DNA from 3 places in the Thalassospira sp. NFXS8 genome. Region 2 is predicted to be linked to each of the others. Evidence: predicted binding sites of a transcription regulator. Region 2 holds the regulator's gene; each other region holds the start of a gene.
What was found. The regulator PhoB, encoded in region 2, activates phosphate uptake and scavenging genes when phosphate is short. The targets are predictions, from matches to a motif close to TNTCATAAAACTGTCA.
Positions count from the first base shown of each region.

Region 1: the regulator PhoB is predicted to act here: its motif matches at 2,185-2,200, upstream of J4E05_RS15210 (CYTH and CHAD domain-containing protein).
Region 3: the regulator PhoB is predicted to act here: its motif matches at 1,193-1,208, upstream of J4E05_RS07285 (diacylglycerol/lipid kinase family protein).

Region 1 is NZ_JAGEMF010000002.1:1,340,233-1,344,616, forward strand. It holds gene J4E05_RS15190 (Maf family protein) at 1-55, shown strand, start outside; gene J4E05_RS15195 (ribonuclease E/G) at 56-1,477, shown strand; gene J4E05_RS15200 (DNA gyrase inhibitor YacG) at 1,481-1,699, shown strand; tRNA gene J4E05_RS15205 (tRNA-Phe) at 1,804-1,879, shown strand; gene J4E05_RS15210 (CYTH and CHAD domain-containing protein) at 2,337-3,893, shown strand; gene J4E05_RS15215 (cryptochrome/photolyase family protein) at 4,002-4,384, opposite strand, start outside.
Region 2 is NZ_JAGEMF010000002.1:774,140-778,523, reverse strand. It holds gene J4E05_RS12700 (cation:proton antiporter domain-containing protein) at 1-1,254, shown strand, start outside; gene phoB (phosphate regulon transcriptional regulator PhoB) at 1,372-2,070, opposite strand; gene phoU (phosphate signaling complex protein PhoU) at 2,075-2,806, opposite strand; gene pstB (phosphate ABC transporter ATP-binding protein PstB) at 2,827-3,633, opposite strand; gene pstA (phosphate ABC transporter permease PstA) at 3,635-4,384, opposite strand, start outside.
Region 3 is NZ_JAGEMF010000001.1:1,599,916-1,604,299, reverse strand. It holds gene J4E05_RS07295 (glycosyltransferase family 4 protein) at 1-88, opposite strand, end outside; gene J4E05_RS07290 (UDP-2,3-diacylglucosamine diphosphatase) at 85-1,020, opposite strand; gene J4E05_RS07285 (diacylglycerol/lipid kinase family protein) at 1,224-2,177, shown strand; gene J4E05_RS07280 (methyl-accepting chemotaxis protein) at 2,345-4,051, opposite strand; gene J4E05_RS07275 (BCCT family transporter) at 4,282-4,384, opposite strand, start outside.

The DNA of each region.
Region 1 (4,384 bases), 570 kb from region 2:
GTATGATGCCGATGCATTACTACGTGGTTTGGGATATTACCCGGAGGCAGAATAAATGCCCGATCAGGCAAACTGGCGCGACAGGCTGTTACTGATTGATGCGGTGGCCGATGAGCGCCGGGTTGCTCTGGTTGCCGATGACCGTGTAAGGCGTATTTGGCTGGATCGGGGCGGACCACGCCGGTTTGATATTCATATTGGCCGGGTTTCGCGCGTTATGCCCGAAATGGCCGCTGCAATGGTGGTATTGGAGGGGGGCGGCGATGGATTGTTGCCCCTTGACCGCATAGATGGCCCTTTGCATGAAGGGCAATGGGTTGTTGTGCAGGTCTCGCGCCTGGGATTTGACGACAAAGGTCCCAAACTGACCGGTCGTATTGCCATTGAAGGCATGGCGATGATTTTTCGCCCCGCCGGCCATGTTATTGATATTCCCCGCAAGATAAATGACCCGGCACGACGTGACCATTTGGCGGGTTTTTTAAAATCGCTGACCCAACAGGGCGAAAGCCTGACCTTGCGCAGTTCTGCCGCCGATTGGAGCGATGATGCCTTGCGTGGTGAATTTGCCCGGCTTAAATCGGTCTGGCAACAGGCGGTGGCGGCGCATAAAAATGCCGAAAAACCCCGGCAGGTTTTTCGGGCCTTGTCCGATGTTGATCAGGTGATTGAACGCCATGTCATGGCCGGTTTGCCATGTATCGTGGATGGTATGGCTGAATATATCCGGCTGCGGGGTCTTTTGCGCGCACATGGGGCCGATGATGCGGCACTGAGCGCACATAAGGGCAATTCATTGCTGTTTACCCATCAAGGCGTTGAAAAGGCGCTGGACGAGGCGCTGGGGGTGCGGGTGGACTTGCCCGGCGGTGGCTGGATTGCAATTGAACAAACAACAGCACTTTGCGCCATCGATGTTAATGCAGGCGGCGCGCAAACCGGAACCGGGGCAAATGCCGACCGGCGCAATCTGGATGTTAATCTGGCTGCGGCATCTGAAATTGTTGATCAGGTGATTATACGCAATATTGGCGGTTTGGTGGTGATCGACCCGATCCGAATGCCGGGCCGGGCCGCCCGTGATGCGTTTGAAGCAGCCTTGCGAACCCGGTTTGGCGCCGAAATGGATGGTGCGGTGCAAATGGGCGGTTTCACCCGGTTAGGTTTATATGAGCTGACGCGCCAGCGCAGCGGGGCCGATTTGGCATCGCTGATGTTTGATAAAGGTGGTTCGTTAACCCAATGGGGCGTGCCCAGGCACGAAGCAGCCAAAAACACCGTTTTGCGTGGCATTGCAGGTGCCTTGCGCCATCAGCCGATGGGGCAATGTTGCTTGCGCCTGCATCCGGTTATCGCCCGGATGTTTAACGAACAGGAAAATTGCCAGCGTATTTTAACCGACCTGTTTGGTGTGTTGCCGCAACGGGTGGCAGATGCCGATCTGGCACTGGATCAATATGTGATTGAAAGGGTTTAGGGTATGGCAGGTAAAATGACGGCATCGGGAACCAGCAAGGCGCAATCGAAGATTACGGAATGTGCGATGTGTGGCGCCCCGGTGGTGGAAAAATACAAACCGTTCTGTTCAAAACGCTGTGCGGATCTGGATTTGGGCAAATGGCTGAACGCCAGCTATGCCGTCCCCGCGACCGAGCCGCCAGAGTATCTTGAAGACCTTGAAGATGAAGACGAATTTTAAGTTCAAAAAAAATGCGAAAACAGGCTGGACAAGGTGAAAGCCAGCTTGTATAACCCCGCTCGTTCCGCAGGGAACGCTTCCGGAAACGGAAACGCTTCAAGGTTGCCCGGATAGCTCAGTTGGTAGAGCAGTGGACTGAAAATCCGCGTGTCGGTGGTTCGAATCCGCCTCCGGGCACCACTTGAAGATCAAAACAAACCTGGCTTTGGCCGGGTTTTTTTGTGCCTTTTTTCAGGGTCAATTTCCACAATACTTTATTCTTTTGCAACGGTGCATCTGTTTGCAAGAATCCGCCATTCGGGATTTGTCGTAGCCCGGCCTGTTTTTTGTCCTGCGTAAAACAGGGTAGAAAATGTGCGAAACAGACCGGAGTCGTGACTGTATGAACATGACTTGGCCGGGTTCGATATTCAGATGAACATCGTACTTCACATACCGGTGTTTTGGCGTAAAAATGCTTGCATTTCCGCGATTTACCCTGATTTTTACAGGAATATTACAAAGAATTGATGCATGTATGAGCGATATCATTTCAAATTGCTGAAATATGTTTCACGATAGAATAGCTGTTTGAGCGAACCGTGTGATGCGGCGTTAGACGCTTGATCAGAAACAGGTTGCATTAGAAGGATCCGGCATGGCGGAGAAACAGATCGAGATCGAGCTAAAGATGCGGATCGATCCGAAGCATGTGAATCGTCTTAAACAAGCGCCGGTTCTGCGCGAAGTAAAAGAAGGGCGGCGTTTATCGACAACGCAACTGGTGTCGATCTATTACGATACGCCGAAATTATCGCTGTCACGCAAAGGGCTTGCGATTCGGGTGCGAAAAAAAGGTGCCACCGGATGGGAGCAAACGGTTAAGGCATCCAACGGACTGCGCGCCGCCCTGCCAGAGCGACAGGAATGGACGGTCGAGCTTGAAAACGGTGAACTTGATCTGTCAAAATTCAGCGATCAGGACGTTCTCGCCTTGCTCGACAAGATGGTTAAAAGCAAGAAAATCGAACGCATTTTTGAAACCGATCTTGCGCGCACCAGCGTTGATCTGGGGTATCGGGATGCGGTGATGGAACTGGCAATTGACCAGGGTGTGGTGCGTGCCGGAAACCGCGAATCCCCGATTTCCGAAGTTGAACTGGAATTAAAGGAAGGCCACCCTGCCACCTTGTTTGACCTGGCGCTGGAATTGCAGCGCACCGTGCCGCTGTATTTAAGTTTGCGTTCCAAGGCATCACGCGGTCGGTCGCTTTATTTTGATGAACAGCCAACATTTTATCGTGCCGATCCGGTTGGTTTGCAGGCCGATATGAGTGCGGAAGAAGCCTTTCGCGCGGTGATTGCCCAGGGTGTAACCATGATTTTGGGCAACGAAGTCTGTGTGCGCAAAGACCTGCACCCCGAAGGGTGCCATCAGATGCGCGTCGGAATGCGCAGGTTGCGTGTTGCCTTTAGCCTGTTTCGCCATAACCTGCCGGCGGGCGAAGCTGTTTTAATTCGCCGCCTGTTAAAATCCTGCGCCAAGGGGCTGGATGCCTTGCGCGACTGGGACGTGTTTTTGGACGAAACTCTGCCGACCATTGAGCTGCGGTTTCCTGACAAAACCGAACACGGCCCGAATGCCGAATTGCGCAAAGCCGCCGAAGGGCAGCGTGCGCTGGCCTTCAAGGTCGCAATTGCAATGCTGGAATCGTCAGATTATCAGCAACTTTGTTTGCTGCTTGGTGCATGGTCGAGCTATTCGCGCTGGGCATCGGGGGCCAGTGCGGCACAAATGCGAGCCATGTCCGCCCCGATTGGCGAACTGGCCGCATCACTTTTGGAAAAAGCGCGCAAGCGCATGGCCCGTCGCGGCGATAATTTGACCGAACTTAGCATCACCGGCCTGCATGCCTGGCGGCTGGATGTAAAACAGATGCGTTATGCCTGTGATTTTTTCTATGAAATCTATGGCGGTAAATCGGTTAAAAAATTTCGCAGCAGCCTGGCCGAATTGCAGGATATTCTGGGTCAGTTAAATGATGCTGCCGTTGCCGAAGCCAGACTATCGGTACTGCAACCTGACCTTGATGCCGCAGGTTTGATCGGCGTCGGGCGAATTGCGGGCTGGTATGGCGCGCGGGCTGATTACCGGTTACAGGGAATAGCCGCCGCATGGAAAGCCTTTGATAAACAAAAGCCGTTTTGGCGTTAAAGAACCCCTGATTTTGGCTGTTTGCGGTGTCTGGTTCCGCTAAACCGGCAATTCATCCCGGTCCTGTCAGATTGCGACAGGCCGGGTAGGGGTCAAAGCACTTTTCCTTTACTGCGTATCGTCCCCGGTGCTGGCGGCTTTCATGTCGCGATAGGCATTCATGGCGCGGTCGCGCCCCCCTTTTAAATCGACAATCGGTTCGGGGTATGTGTGCCCGAGTTTAACACCCGCCCCGTGCAGGATAAGGGCAGGGGCCTCCCACGGTTTATGGATGTGGGTGTTTGGCAATTCGCGAAGTTCCGGCACCCACCGGCGCACATAATCGCCGTTTGAATCAAATTTTTCACCCTGTAAAACCGGGTTGAAAATGCGAAAATACGGTGCTGCATCTGCCCCGCTACCGCCAATCCATTGCCATGAAAACGGGTCCGCCGCCGGGCAGGCATCGACCAGGGTGTCATCAAACCATTCCAGCCCATGGTGCCAGTGTT
Region 2 (4,384 bases):
GGGTTTGGTGCGGTTGCCCTTTTATTGCTGGCGGGGCGGTATTTATTACGTCCGATGTTTCGCGCCATTGCCGCCCTGCACAACCCCGAACTGTTTGCCATTGGCACCCTGTTTGCGGTGCTGGCTGCCAGCACCCTGACCGAAATGGCAGGTCTTTCCATGGCGCTGGGCGCGTTTATTGCCGGCGTCATGTTGGCCGAAACCGAATTTCGCCACCAGATCGAAGCCGACATTGCCCCGTTTCGCGGGGTGTTTCTATCGCTGTTTTTCATGTCAGTTGGCATGTCGGTCGATATCGGGGTGGTTTACAATCACGCGATCACGGTGATTTTGGGCGTGGCGGCCCTGCTGTTGATCAAGGCCGCAATCCTGTTTGTACTGTCGCTGGCAACACGGTTTGACCGTGCCGTTTCGATCCGCATTGCAATGGGGCTTGCGGGCGGCGGCGAATTTGCCTTTGTCATGTTTACACTGGCCGCCCAAAACGGTGCCATCACACCCGATCTTGCCGCCATTCTTGTGCCGATTGTTGCCATTTCCATGGCCGTAACACCCAGCCTGATCAGCCTGGGCAAAAAGCTGGAAGATATCCTGCACCCGCGCGAAACCGACCAGCTTGGTGAAATTGAAAGCCACACCGAAGGGGTTGAACATCATGTGCTGATTATTGGCTGTGGCCGCGTTGGCCGCGTTTTGGCGCGTTTGTTAAAAACCCGGAATATTCCCTTTATCGTGCTGGAATCCGACGCCCAGCAAGTTGCACGGGGCCGTGCCGAAGGATTACCGGTTTATTTTGCCGATGGCTCGCGTCCGGAAAGTTTTCGGGCGGCCCATACCGATCAAGCCCATGTGGCCGCCGTTGCCATGGGCACCCCGCATGAAACCGAAAAAACCGTGGCCTTGCTGCGCCAGCATTACCCGCATTTAAAAATTTTCGCCCGCGCCCAGGACATTTCCCATATCGGCGCATTGGCCCGCAGCGGTGCCAATGCCGCCATCCCCGAAGTGTTGGAAACCGGCCTGCGCCTGTCAGACCATGTATTATCAGCCTGCGATGTCCCCCAGGATGAAATTGATACCGAAATTGCCAAATTCCGCCGTGCCGACATGCTGCTGATGAACGAACTGGCACCACGCGCGCCATCACATTCACCCGGCAGCGCCACAAAACCGATCAGTGCGCCATCTACGGCACCCGCAACGGCGACGGCCAAAACCACCGCTTCCGCCCCCCTGTCCGGCGAAAAGCCATAACGAAGGGCGACAATATTTCAATATTGTATAAAACAAGGCCCTGTCATGTGACAGGGCCTTGTAATTTCAGTGTAAATTGCGAAATTCTGTCACAATTTACTTAAATAAAAATGCCGGTTACGCAGCGGCATCATCGTCAAGGGCATAGCCCGCCGCACGAACAGTCCGAATAACGTCCTTGGTGCCTTTAACATCGTTCAATGCTTTGCGCAGACGGCGAATATGCACATCTACCGTGCGGGTTTCGACATAGATATTCGGCCCCCAAACGGCGTTAAGTAACTGTTCGCGCGAGAAAACCCGCCCCGGATGTTCCAGAAAATACCGCAACAGGCGAAATTCTGTCGGCCCCAGATGGATCGGTTTGCCACTGCGGTTAACCCGGTGCGCGGCCAAATCCATTTCGATATCAGAATAGATCAACTGCCCCTGTGGTTGCGCCGGACCCGACCGACGCAAAAGCGCACGGATACGGGCCAGCAATTCGCCAATGGCAAAGGGCTTGGTCACGTAGTCATCGGCACCGGTATCAAGGCCACGAATACGGTCGCCTTCTTCGCCGCGTGCGGTCACCATAATCACCGGCAAATCCCGGCTTTCCGGTTTCCGGCGGATCTGGCGGCACACCTCGATCCCCGACATGACCGGCAACATCCAGTCGAGCAAAACCAGATCAACATGGGTTTCAGCCATGATTTTCAAGGCTTCGTCGCCATCACCGGCTTCGACAACATTCATGCCTTCGCGTTCAAGGTTATAGCGCAACATCGTAACGATGGCGGCTTCATCCTCGACAATAAGAACCGTAGGATCCATCCTGTTATTCCCCTGCCTCGTTGGGTTCAATCACAGCAAAATTGGCAGCGTCATTTTTCGGACGGCCATCAACGGGCAAATCTTCACCCTTGATCCGGTAATAGATCGTTTCAGCGATGTTGGTGGCATGATCGCCAATACGTTCAATGTTTTTGGCAATGAACAAAAGATGGGTCGATGCGGTAATGTTGCGCGGATCTTCCATCATATAGGTCAGCAATTCGCGGAACAGCGAATTGTACATATCGTCCACTTCCTGGTCCCGCGCCCAAACGCGCTGGGCCTTTTCGGCATCGTTTTCGATATAGGCGTCCAGAACGTCCTTGATGATTTCCTGGGCCAGGCGCGCCATGTTGGGAATAACCTGAACCGGGCGGATCGGCGCCATCTGGTTAAGAACCTGTGCGCGTTTGGCAATGTTCTTGGCCAGATCGCCAATGCGTTCGAGATCGTTCGACAGTTTCAATGCCGTAACGACCTGTCGCAAATCATCGGCCATCGGCTGACGCAGGGCCAGAACACGTACAGCAAAATCCTGCACTTCCTGTTCTAGCTTATCAATCCGCAGGTCCGAAACAATGACCTGTTCGGCCAGTTCGGAATCGCGTTTTGAAATGGCGCGAATGGCCGAAATCAGCTGGCTTTCGGCCAAACCGCCCATTTGCGAAATGATATTGTTCAACCGTGTCAGTTCATCGTCAAATGAACTGACGATATGGCTTTCTTCTTTTCTCATCGTATTACCTCCTGCCCGGCTTAGCCGAAGCGCCCAGTGATATAGCCTTTGGTGCGTTCGTCTCGCGGGTTGGTAAAAATTTGGTCCGTTTCGCCGACTTCCACCAGTTTACCCAGGTGGAAAAAAGCCGTGCGCTGCGACACACGCGCGGCCTGCTGCATGGAGTGAGTGACGATGACAATTGTGTAGTTCGAACGCAGCTCGTCGATCAGTTCCTCGACCTTGGCGGTCGCGATCGGATCAAGCGCGGAACAGGGTTCATCCATCAAAATAACTTCGGGGCTGACCGCAACGGCACGGGCAATGCACAGGCGTTGCTGCTGCCCCCCGGAAAGACCGGTGGCAGGCGATGCCAAACGGTCTTTGACTTCTTTAAGCAGGCCAGCCTTTTCCAGCGAAGTCATGACGATTTCGTCAAGTTCATCGCGGGAATTGACCAGACCATGAATACGCGGGCCATAGGCCACGTTATCGAAAATCGATTTTGGAAACGGGTTCGGTTTTTGAAACACCATGCCGATGCGGGCACGCAACTGCACCACATCAATAACCTTGTCGTAGATATCGCGGTCATCAAGAGTAACCTTGCCGTTGATGGACACGCCATCAATGGTGTCGTTCATGCGGTTCAGGCACCGCAAAAACGTCGATTTACCACAGCCCGACGGGCCGATCAGCGCGGTGACTTCGCGTTCAACAACATCAAGGTCAACATTATAAAGTGCCTGCGCGTCGCCATAAAACAGGTTCAGGTCGCGGGCCGCCATTTTCGAATTACCCCGCGTTTGCGGTGCGTTCGTCATTGCATCAGTCGTTACAACAGCCATTTTACCACTTCCGTTCAAATTTCTTGCGCAATAACACAGCCAACCCGTTCATCAGGATCAGGAAGGCCAGCAACACCATAATCGCCGCCGAGGTTTTTTCGACAAAGGCGCGTTCCGGGCTGTCTGCCCACAGGTAAATCTGCACAGGCAACACCGTTGCCGCATCCATTGCACTGCCGGGAATATCAACAATAAAGGCCACCATCCCGATCATCAAAAGCGGGGCGGTTTCGCCCAGTGCCTGAGCCATCCCGATGATGGTACCGGTCAGAATGCCCGGCATGGCAAGCGGCAAAACATGGTGGCTAACCGTTTGCACGGGTGACGCCCCAAGGCCAAGGGCCGCCTGGCGAATAGAGGGCGGTACAGCCTTGATCGCGGCACGCGCGGCAATGATGATGGTTGGCAATGTCATCAATGCCAGGGTCAAACCACCAACAACCGGGGCCGAACGCGGCAAATGCATCACGTTAAGATAAAGTTCCAGCCCCAGCAGACCAAACACGATGGAAGGAACAGCCGCGAGATTGTTGATATTGACTTCAATAATCTGGGTCAGGCGGTTTTTCGGGGCAAATTCTTCAAGGTAAATTGCCGCCGCCACCCCGATCGGGAAAGATAAAAGCAAGGTTACGATCAACGTATAGAACGAGCCAACAGCAGCGCCCCAGATCCCGGCCAATTCAGGTTCACGGGAGTCACCATTGGTAAAAAACCGGGTGTGAAACCGCTTTTCAATGGCATCGCCGTT
Region 3 (4,384 bases), on a different contig from region 2:
CAATCAGTTCGTCACGCACGGTTTCCAGCGTTCTGACAACGCCATTGACTTGCGGGCGCCAGGCATCGCTGACAATCAGAATTCTCATGCTGTTTTTCCCATGGGGGTGTTTTGCGTTTGCGCGCCCGAAGCGCGGCCTTTCCCCGAATGTGCGGACGTGGATTGTGGTGTGGCACTTCGAAACAGGGACATTAACCGTCCCAGGCCCAGGCTTGCCGGGGTGCTGCTGTTGGCATCGGGCGGGCCAATATAGGACATCGCCATATTGCGCATTTCAGCCCAGTGCAGCAATTCAAGCTCGCCATCCCTGTGTTCGACAAGGGCGGTGCAACTTTCAACCCAGTCGCCGTCATTGCAATACAGAACCTTGCCGATCATGCGTTTTTCGGCGTGGTGAATATGGCCGCAAACCACCCCGTCAACCTTGCGTTTGGTTGCGGCGTGGGCCACGGCGGTTTCAAAGTCGCAAATGAACTGAACCGCGTTTTTAACCCGGTTTTTAAGATACGCCGATAGCGACCAGTAGCCGTAACCCAGTTTGCGCCGGGCAGCGTTGAAATACCGGTTCAGCATGATGGCAAGGTTATAGGCCGTGTCGCCCAGATAGGCGAGCCAGCGGGCATATTTGACAACCCCGTCAAATTCGTCGCCATGTATGACCAGCAGGCGTTTGCCATCGGCGGTGGTGTGAATGTCGTTCATGCGGACATCGACATGACCAAATGTCATATCGACAAATTCACGGGCAAATTCATCATGGTTGCCAGGCACGAAGATAACCTTCGCACCATTTTTGGCCTTTTCCATGATGTTGGTGATGACGGCATGGTGGCTTTCCGGCCAGTACCAGCTTTTTTTCAGTCGCCAGCCATCAATGATGTCGCCGACCAGGTAGTAGGTATCGGCCGTGACTTCATTTAAAAAATCTACCAGCAATTCTGCTTGGCAACCGCGTGTTCCCAGATGTACATCAGAAATCCACACCGTGCGGTAATGCGGTTTCGTGTTCATTGCTGTCATCGTTGCCCTCCATGTCCCCATTCAAAGGATGGTCAGGCACCGTTTTATTGGGCTCGACCACTATCTGAATAAAACAAAAAGAGCGAACACATAACCCGTTCACATAAATTTATCAGTATTGAAAGGATTTTGTTACATGTTTACTTTTGTATAAGGGGGTAAAGAAACTATTTTTCATTTTTATTACAGGTAATATTTGTTTCATGTCTGATGATGGCATCACGATTATTTTCAACCCGCGTGCCGGTGGTAACAAACAGCGGTTTTTGTCATCTATACTTCAGCGGGCAGGGGTAAAAGTTGAATTATTACAAACAACTCATCCCGGTCATGCCCGAGAACTGGCAAAGCGGGTACGCGCCGGGCGGCGGTTATATGTCGCGGGTGGTGATGGATCGTTAAACGAGGCCTTGAATGGTTTGCTTGATGCGCAAATCGAGGGTCACGACGTTCCGCCATTGGGAATCATTCCGTTGGGAACGGCAAATGTGCTGGCTGTGGAAGTTGGGCTGGGCGTAAATACGCGGGCGGTTGCCAGCTATATCAACGACCCGGTTCATGTCTGGGTGCGGCCCGGTTTGGTAAACGGGCGTGCGTTTTTTCTGATGGTCGGTATCGGTGCCGATGCCGACACGGTGGCAAATGTATCGCTGAAATTAAAACGGCTGATTGGCAAGGGGGCCTATGTGCTTGAAGGGCTGCGCAATATTGCCTTTCCCCGCCATCGCGATTTTGAGGTTAATATCGGTCGTGACCAATACCGGGTGGCCGGGGTGGTTGCCACCCATGCCAGCCATTATGGCGGCAAGTTTATCATTTCGCCGCAGGCCAGCCTGACCGATAACAAACTGGATGTGGTTTTAATGCCCGCCAGCGGCAGCCTGGCAACCGCACGCTATGGGCTAGCCTTAACAATGAACCGCCTTTTTCGCCAATCCGACGTCAGCGTGATCCGCACCGAACGGTTAACAATCACCAGCCATTGTGGCCCCGCCCCCGTGCAGATCGACGGGGAAAGTGCCGGGCAAATGCCCTGTGAAATCAGCCTGTCGCCCTATCCGGTGCGGCTGATGGTGCCTCGCGCCTATCCCGGGGTCACCGCAGGGTCCTCTTCCACGCAGGCCGAGCCGCTAAAAATAGCCGGTACCGCCCAATAGTCACATTTCATCTGGGGCGGCGGCAGGTGGCCTGACAGGAAACATGACATCTGCTTTTGTCGCAAACAGTCCCTGTCATGTTCCCCGATATTGATGGTCTTTTCCGTACTGCTACGGTCCGGTTTTTTCGATTATGTGCGTAGCCCTGTGTCGGGCCTGATTTTGCCCTAACCTGCGCGGACCTTGGCAATGAAGTTATCGACCTCGCGGCGTAAATTTTCGGCCGAGGTTGAAAGCTCGCGTGCGCTTGATAAAACCTGCCCTGCTGCAGCTCCGCCTTCGTTCGCGGCTTCGCTGACTTGCGATATCGCAGCGGAAACATCGTGTGTGCCAGCCGAGGCCTGGGCAATATTGCGGGCAATTTCCTCGGTGGCGGCGTTTTGTTCCTCAACAGACGATGAAATTGAGGACGATGTTTCGCGGGTGCGTGAAATGACATCGGAAATATCGCGAATGGCATCGACCGTGGTCTGAGTGACATTTTGAACTTCGGCGATATGGCTGGTAATGTTATCCGTTGCCTTTGCCGTTTGAGTGGCCAGATTTTTTACTTCGGATGCCACCACGGCAAAGCCTTTGCCGGCATCTCCGGCGCGGGCGGCCTCGATGGTGGCGTTCAGGGCCAGAAGGTTGGTTTGGGCGGCAATATCCTGAATAAGATTAACGACTTCACCGATTTTTTGAACCGATTCGACCAGGCTTTCGGCGGTTTTTTGGGTTTCGAGGCCTTTTTCGACGGCCATTTGTGTCACATCAGACGAATTTGAAACCTGTTCACCAATTTCGCGCACGGATGCGGCCAGTTCTTCGCAGGCGGTCGCAACAGTTTCAACATTGGTGCTGGCCTGTGTGGCCGCGGCGGACACATTACTGGACTGGCTGTTGGTTTCATCCAGCGTCCCTGTCAGGACTTGAGCGGCTGTTTCCAGTTCGGTCGCTGTCGATGCCACGATGGTCACAATCGCGCCAACTGTCTGTTCAAACTGGTTGGCAAGATCTTCCATGATCCGGCGCTTGTCCTCTTGTGCCTGTTGCTCGGCACGTTCGGCGGCTTCTTCCATTTCGCGGTTGCGGGCCATATTGGTTTTGAAAATTTCCATTGCACCGGCAATCTCGCCAATTTCGTCAGCCCGGTCCGTGCCGTAAACCTCGATATCCAGGTTGTTGTTGGCCAGTTCTTTCAAGGCGACGACAATTTTGCGGATCGGCGATACGATACCAAATCTGGCAATGATGATCCCCAAACCCAGCCCGAGGGCAAGGCCGCCAATGGCGACAATTATGGTAATTGTAACACCAGTGCCAAATGCCGTGTTTGCCGCCGCAATGGATGTGTCCAGGCGTTTTTCGGCATAGGTAACATAGGCACGGATACTATTGTTCAGGTCGCGGGCCCCTTCGCGGTTGGCACGTGCAATACCAACCAGTGAACCGGCAAGGTTGCCGCTATCAGTGTCTGTGAGGCTGCTGTTTGCCGTTTGCAGCAACTTTCCCACTCCCTGGCGATAAACCTGATAGCGATTTTGAACATCTTCCAGCAGCGCAAGACGTTTCGGGCCTGCTGTCTTCGATGTTTCAGCGAGAATATTTTTGAACTCCGCGCTTTCGCGGGTAATGGTTTTGTTCAATTCGGTGATGGTCTCGGGGGAGGGGTCAGCTGCAATGCGAAATTCGGCCCGGTTCAGGGATGTCACCAGCTTTGTCAGTCGCAGCCCATCAAGGGCCTCGTTGCCGGCAGCTTCCTGCACCCGGGACGACTGATTCATGGTGTTGAGGCTGTAATAACCGTTGGCAGATATGGCAATAATCGCGATGCCAAGAACGGCAATAATGGCGAATATCTTGGTTGCTATACCAAATTTTCCCAGCTGCATGTGTCGTCCCCGATATGGAAGGTGTGAAAATGCTGATTAATCGTCTACCGAGACACCAAATAAGAAATGGCCACTTTTATTATAGTTAATTATGATTTAATCATCTTAAGGTTGGGTATCAAGTCGGAAAACGGTATTGACAGGCATTTGTCAGGCTATACGACATCTCTGTTATTGCTGGCGGGGTAAAACCCGGCATCCTTCAGATATGGATGCCGGGTTTTCAGATGTTATGCTGTTGCAGACGAATGCAGGAAATGCCGGTGTTTTTCGTAATGGTTCAACACATCGGCGATAACCTGTTCCTTGTTGTAACCAAACACGTCGTAATCC